DNA from 2 places in the Geopseudomonas guangdongensis genome. Region 1 is predicted to be linked to the other one. Evidence: predicted binding sites of a transcription regulator. Region 1 holds the regulator's gene; the other holds the start of a gene.
The links. The regulator LexA, encoded in region 1, represses DNA repair genes until DNA is damaged. The targets are predictions, from matches to a motif close to CTGTNTNNNNANACAG.
Positions count from the first base shown of each region.

Region 2: recN (DNA repair protein RecN) is a predicted target of LexA. The motif match lies at 2,136-2,151, and genes of this name have one in related genera.

Region 1 is NZ_LT629780.1:2,170,555-2,174,033, forward strand. It holds gene topA (type I DNA topoisomerase) at 1-628, shown strand, start outside; gene BLU22_RS10225 (DUF6586 family protein) at 755-1,276, shown strand; gene BLU22_RS10230 (hypothetical protein) at 1,350-1,589, shown strand; gene lexA (transcriptional repressor LexA) at 1,629-2,243, opposite strand; gene BLU22_RS10240 (TetR/AcrR family transcriptional regulator) at 2,426-3,124, shown strand; gene BLU22_RS10245 (L,D-transpeptidase) at 3,184-3,479, shown strand, end outside.
Region 2 is NZ_LT629780.1:1,472,600-1,476,078, forward strand. It holds gene fur (ferric iron uptake transcriptional regulator) at 1-337, shown strand, start outside; gene recN (DNA repair protein RecN) at 422-2,107, opposite strand; gene grpE (nucleotide exchange factor GrpE) at 2,262-2,804, shown strand; gene dnaK (molecular chaperone DnaK) at 2,926-3,479, shown strand, end outside.

The DNA of each region.
Region 1 (3,479 bases):
CAAGCATCGCTGTGCCAAGTGCGGCACGGCGATGGATGCCTACCTGCTCGACGAGACCCGCAAGCTGCACATCTGCGGCAACAACCCGGACTGCTCGGGCTACGAGGTCGAGGAAGGCCAGTACCGGATCAAGGGTTACGAGGGGCCGAGCCTGGAATGCGACAAGTGCGGCAGCGAGATGCAGCTCAAGACCGGCCGTTTCGGCAAGTTCTTCGGCTGCACCAACAGCGCCTGCAAGAACACCCGCAAGCTGCTCAAGAGCGGCGAGGCGGCGCCGCCGAAGATCGACCCGATCAAGATGCCCGAGCTGCGCTGCGCCAAGGTCGACGACGTGTACGTGTTGCGCGACGGTGCTTCCGGCCTGTTCCTGGCGGCCAGCCAGTTCCCCAAGAATCGCGAAACCCGTGCGCCGCTGGTCAGCGAGCTGATCCCGCACCGCGAGGAGCTGGATGCCAAGTACCACTTCCTGCTCGACGCCCCGGTGCAGGACCCCGAAGGCCGCCCGGCGGTGATCCGCTTCAGCCGCAAGAGCAAGGAGCAGTACGTGCAGAGCGAGGTGGACGGCAAGCCCAGCGGCTGGCGCGCCTTCTACGTCGACGGCCAGTGGAAGGTCGAAGACAAGCGCTGAGCCTCCTCGGGTGCTAGCGACGAAGCCGGCTTGGGCGTGCGAACGCCCGGCCGGCTTCGTCGTTTCCGGGCGCTGCGGCGCTGCGGGGTGGCGGCGTATACTCGGTCCTCTGTCGAGGATTCCGTCATGGCCAACGAGCTGTATACCCGCACCAACCAGAAACTCTATTTCGCCGGTCTGGCCCTGGAGGCCTGGCAGGCCGCCGAGGCGGCGCAGGCGCTCAATGCGCAGACGCAGATCCAGGCCGCCCGCGAGACCGCGCTGTTTCACCTGTACGGCGCGCTGCTCGGCCTGTGCCACGAGATCGCCGGCTATTACCGTCTGCCCCAGGCGGGTGCCGGGCGGGTCGAGGAACTGCTGGAGCGGGCCGTGCTGGAGGCCGCGCCCGGCCCCGAGCTGGCCGAGCTGGTCGAGCTGGCCGAGGATCGCCACAGCTGGCTGGCCGAGCTGCTGACGGCCTGGCGCCAGTTGTTCGAGCCGCCGCGCGAGGCACGCAAGGCCAAGGTCGATCCGTCCGTGGCGGTGATCGTGGCGGTCGAGGTCGGCGGCGCGCAGCCGGCGGCGCCGGACCTTGCGATGCTGGGCGACTGGCAGCGGCAGATCCGCGCGCTGGCGCTGCGTTTTCGCCAGGGCATGAGCGAGTGGTGAGGGGCCGGGCGGGCTAGGGCGCGCTGGCCGGGCGCTGGTACAATGCCGGCCTTTGTCTGCGGAGCACCCCTAAATGCCGACCTCCTTTCTGGAAATCGTGGAGCTGTCTGACGGCCGTATCGTCCTGCGTCGTGGCGACGACGAGGAGGCGCTGGTGACCCTCGAATTCTCCGAAGAGGCCAAGGCATTCCTGCAGGGCCAGCACATCGAGGTGGCCAAGGCGATGTTCAATGTCGGCGTGGAAGTGGCCGGCAGCATGGTCGACGGCGACTACGAGGCGGAGTTCGAGGAGCAGGCGCGGGTCCTGCACTGAGGCAACGCCCGGCGCTGTTGCGCCGGGTCTGTCCACGGGTCAGCGGCGGATCACGCCGACGCTGAGGCCCTCAATGACGAAATCCTGTTCCGGGCTGTCCAAATCGACGACGATCGGTGCGAAGTCCGGGTTCTCCGCCAGCAGCTGCACCCGTTTGCCGCGCCGCTGGAAGCGCTTGACGGTGACCTCGTCGCCGATCCGCGCCACCACGATCTGGCCGTTGCTGGCCTCCCGGCAGGCATGCACGGCGAGCAGGTCGCCGTCGAGGATGCCGGCGTCCTTCATGCTCATCCCGTGGACGCGCAGCAGGAAATCGGCGCGTGGCGAGAACAGCTCCGGACTGATCCGGCAGCTGTCCTCGATGTGCTGCTCGGCGAGGATCGGCGCGCCGGCGGCGACGCGGCCGATGATCGGCAGCTCGTCCTCGCGCGGTGCCGGCTCGCTGCCGGGGATGCGGATGCCGCGCGAGGCGCCGGGAATCATCTCGATCGCTCCCTTGCGGGCCAGTGCGCGCAGGTGCTCCTCGGCGGCATTCGGCGAGCGGAAGCCCAGCTGCTGGGCCATCTCGGCACGGGTCGGCGGGTAGCCGTGCTCGTCCAGCCAGAGCTTGATGAAGGCGAGGATCTCGCCTTGGCGCGGTGTCAGTTTCTGCATGAGCCGTGCTCGGTTTGCTGTCTGTAGGCTGGAAGTATATACAGGGGGTGGGGTGTGGCAACCTCTTTGCGCGCCGCCTGGGCGTTGCGCGTCGTGCCGACTGGGGCAGGCGTGGCCCCCTTGACAGGGCGAACGGCTGAAACGTATGTTTCAAACGAATGTTCGTCAGAGGTGGGGTGTCCATGGCTCAGTCGGAAACCGTCGAGCGCATTCTCGATGCGGCCGAACAGCTGTTCGCCGAGAAGGGCTTCGCCGAGACCTCGCTGCGCCTGATCACCAGCAAGGCCGCGGTCAATCTGGCGGCGGTGAACTACCACTTCGGTTCCAAGACTGCGCTGATCCAGGCGGTCTTCGCCCGCTTTCTCGATCCCTTCTGCCAGAGCCTCGAACGCGAGCTGGATGCGCGCAGCGGCCAGGCCGCGCCGTCGCTGGAAGCACTGCTCGACCTGCTGGTCAGCCAGGCGCTGGGCGTCAAACCCCGCGGTGGCAGCGATCTGTCGATCTTCATGCGTCTGCTTGGCCTGGCCTTCAGTCAGAGCCAGGGCAATCTGCGTCAGTATCTGGAGGACCAGTACGGCGCGGTGTTCCGTCGCTACAGGCAGCTGATGCACGAGGCGGCGCCGAACATTCCGCCGCTGGAGCTGTTCTGGCGCATGCACTTCATGCTCGGTGCCGCGGCGTTCAGCATGTCGGGGATCAAGGCGCTGCGCGGCATGGCCGAGAGCGACTTCGGCGTGCACACCTCGACCGAGCAGGTAGTGCGCCTGATGGTGCCGTTCATGGCCGCCGGCCTGCGTGCCGACAGCGTCCTGCACGATGCGGCGCTGATCGCCGCGCAACGTCTGCCGCGCGGCCAGAAGGTCGCGACCACGCACGACTGAGCTGCCGGCGGGCGGCGGATCGGCTAAGCTAGCCGTCCATTCCCGCCAGTCCCCGCGCCATGCTCGACGCCCTGCATATCTCGATTGCCGACCAGTGCCTGTACGGCTTCGCCGCCGGCCGCCTGCGCCTGCGCCTGGCGGTGTCGACCGCCCTCAACGGCCCCGGCGAGCGCCAGGGTTCGGGCTGCACGCCGCGCGGCCGGCATCGGGTGCGGGCGAAGATCGGCGCCGGACTGCCCTCGGGGGCGGTACTGGTCGGGCGGCGCTGGACCGGCGAGATCTGGACCCCCGAACTGGCGGCGCACTTTCCGCAGCGCGACTGGATCCTCACCCGCATCCTCTGGTTGAGCGGCTG
Region 2 (3,479 bases), 700 kb from region 1:
GATCCTCGACACCGCTGCGCAGCGCCACATGAGCGCCGAGGACGTGTACAAGGCGCTGATGGATGCGGGCGAGGATGTCGGTCTGGCGACCGTCTATCGGGTGCTGACCCAGTTCGAAGCGGCCGGCCTGGTCGAGCGCCACAACTTCGACGGTGGCCATGCGGTGTTCGAGCTGTCCGACGGCGAGCACCACGACCACATGATCAATGTCGATAGCGGCGAAGTGATCGAGTTCATCGATCTGGAAATCGAGCGCCGCCAGAAGGCCATCGCCGCCGAGCACGGTTTCGATCTGGTCGACCACAAAATGGTGTTGTACGTCAGCAAGCGCAAGTGAAGCGCGGCCTGGCGGCCAGTGATGCAAACGGCGACCCGCGGGTCGCCGTTTGCGTTTTCGGGGCGGGTGTGCGGCCTGCCGGTTTCAGGCGGCGGCCTGGCGCGTGGCGCCCTGCACCATGCGCCGGGCATGGGCCAGCGACTCGCGGGTGAGATCGAGGCCGCCGAGCATGCGCGCCACTTCCTCGATGCGCTGATGCGGGGTTAGGCAGGCCACGGCGGTGCGGGTCTCGTCGCTGCCGCGCTGCTTGTGGACGAACAGGTGCTGGTGGCCCTGGGCGGCGACCTGCGGCAGGTGGGTGACGGTGATCACCTGGCCGCGCTCGCCGAGGCGCCGCAGCAGCTGGCCGACCACTTCGGCGGTGGGGCCGCCGATGCCGACGTCGACCTCGTCGAACACCAGGGTCGGCACCCGCGAGGTCTGCGCGGTGATCACCTGGATGGCCAGGCTGATGCGCGACAGCTCGCCGCCGGAGGCGACCTTGGCCAGACCCTTGAGCGGCTGGCCGGGGTTGGCGCTGACCTGGAACTCCACCTGCTCCTGACCCTGCGGTTGCGGCTCCTCGCTGCTGCACGGCTGCAGGGCGATGGCGAAGCGGCCGCCGGGCATGCCCAGGCGCTGCATCTCGGCCTCCACCGCCAGCGCCAGGTTGCCGGCGGCGTCGCGGCGCAGGTGGCTGAGGCGCTCGGCCAGGGCCTGGTAGCGCTGGGCGCAGGCGCCAAGTTCGCTGCCGAGCCGCTCGACGCTGGCGTCGTCGGCGTCCAGGTCCTGCAGCTCGCTGCGCAGCTGGGCCTGCAGGGGCGCCAGTTCGCCGGGCTGGATGCGGTGCTTGCGGGCCAGGCCATAGATGCTGTCCAGGCGCTCCTCGATCTGCTGCAGGCGCTGCGGATCGGCGTCGAAGTGGTCAACGAAGCGGTTGAGACCGGCCACGGCCTCCTCGACCTGGATCTGTGCGCTGGCCAGCAGGTTGACCGCTTCGTCGAGCGCCGCCGGCTGGCCCTGGCCGCCGCCCAGGCGCTGGATGCTGCCGTGCAGGGCGCTGAGCACGTTGCCGCCGTCGCTTTCGCTGCACAGGTCGAGCACCTGGCGGCAGGCGCCGAGCAGGGCGTCGGCATTGCTCAGGGCCTTGTGCTCCTGCTCCAGCGCCTCCAGTTCGTCGCTGCCGAGGGCGAGGTTGTCGAGTTCTTCCAGCTGGTAGCTGAGCAGTTGGCGACGTGCCTGCTGCTCCTCGCCGCTGCGGCTCAGGCGCTGCAGTTCGCTGCGCAGCTGGCGCCAGCGCTGTGCGCTCTGCTGCACCTGGCGGGCCAGCTCGCCGGCGCCGGCGTAGGCGTCGAGCAGGCGGCGGTGGGTGTCGGGCTTGAGTAGCGACTGGTGCTCGTGCTGGCTGTGGATGTCGATCAGCAGCTCGCCGAGCTGCTTGAGGTCGCCCTGCGGGCAGGGCGTGCCGTTGATGTAGCCGCGCGAGCGGCCCTCGGCGGTGATCACCCGGCGCAGGATGCACGGGCCTTCGCCGTCCAGGTCGCGCTCGGCCAGCCACTGGCGCGCCTCGTCGATGCCGGCGAGGTCGAAGGTGGCGAGGATGTCGGCCTTGTCGGCGCCGGGGCGCACCACACCGCTGTCGGCGCGATCACCGAGGGCCAGGCCCAAGGCATCGAGCATGATCGACTTGCCGGCGCCGGTTTCGCCGGTGATGACGCTCATGCCGCCCCGCAGCTCGAGGTCGAGTTGTTCGACGATGGCGTAGTTGCGGATCGACAGGTGGACCAGCATGGCGGCGCTCCCGGAGGCGGTGTCATTTCTGGTTATTTATACAGTACATTTTTCCCGTTCGCCAAGTCCCCCTTGAAGCCGGCGCGCGCGCCCCCATATAGGCGGCTGAATCCAGGGCCCTTGCGCCCGACCGCCGCTTTCCGAGGAGACCCCCATGGCTGACGAACACATTCTCGATCCGCAGACCGCCGAGGCCGCCGTGCAGGACGAGGCGCCTGCCGCTGCTGGCGACGACCTGGCGCAGCGCGTGGCCGCACTGGAGGAGCAGCTGGCCGAGGCGCGCGACCAGTCGCTGCGGGCGGTGGCCGAGCTGCAGAACGTGCGCCGCCGCGCCGAGCAGGATGTCGAGAAGGCGCACAAGTTCGCCCTGGAGAAGTTCGCCGCCGACCTGCTGCTGGTGGTCGACAGCCTGGAGCGCGGCCTCGAGCTGTCCGATCCGGCCGACGAGGCGATCCGTCCGATGCGCGAAGGCATGCAGCTGACCCTCAAGGCGCTGCTCGACACCCTCAAGCGCTACCAGGTCGAGCAGCTCGATCCCCATGGCGAGCCGTTCAACCCCGAGCACCACCAGGCGATGGCCATGGAGGCCAATGCCGGCGTCGAGCCGAACAGCGTGCTCAAGGTGTTCCAGAAGGGCTACCTGCTCAACGGTCGCCTGCTGCGCCCGGCGATGGTGGTGGTCAGCAAGGCCGAGTGAGCAAATCGCCGGGAATGCCCTTGAAAGTCGTCGGGGCATCCCCATCTGTAGTGCCAAGCCAAATGAGTCATCCGGACGGCCCCGCGGGGGCCGGCGGAATCCAAGTTTCGGGAGAGTGAATATGGGCAAAATCATCGGTATCGACCTGGGCACCACCAACTCCTGCGTGTCCGTGCTGGAAAACGGCGTGGCCAAGGTCATCGAGAACGCCGAAGGCGGTCGCACCACCCCGTCGATCATCGCCTACACCAACGACGGCGAGATTCTCGTCGGCCAGAGCGCCAAGCGCCAGGCGGTGACCAACCCGCACAACACCCTGTACGCGGTGAAGCGCCTGATCGGTCGTCGTTTCGACGAGGACGTGGTGCAGAAGGACATCCAGCTGGTGCCCTACACCATCGCCAAGGCCGACAACGGCGACGCCTGGGTGGAAGTGAAGGGCCAGAAGATGGCGCCGCCGCAGATCAGCGCCGAAGTGCTGAAGAAGATGAAGAAGACCGCCGAGGACTACCTGGGCGAGCCGGTCACCGAGGCGGTGATCACCGTGCCGGCCTACTTCAACGACAGCCAGCGCCAGGCCACCAAGGACGCCGGCCGCATCGCCGGTCTGGACGTCAAGCGCATCATCAACGAGCCGACCGCCGCGGCGCTGGCCTACGGCATGGACAAGGCCAA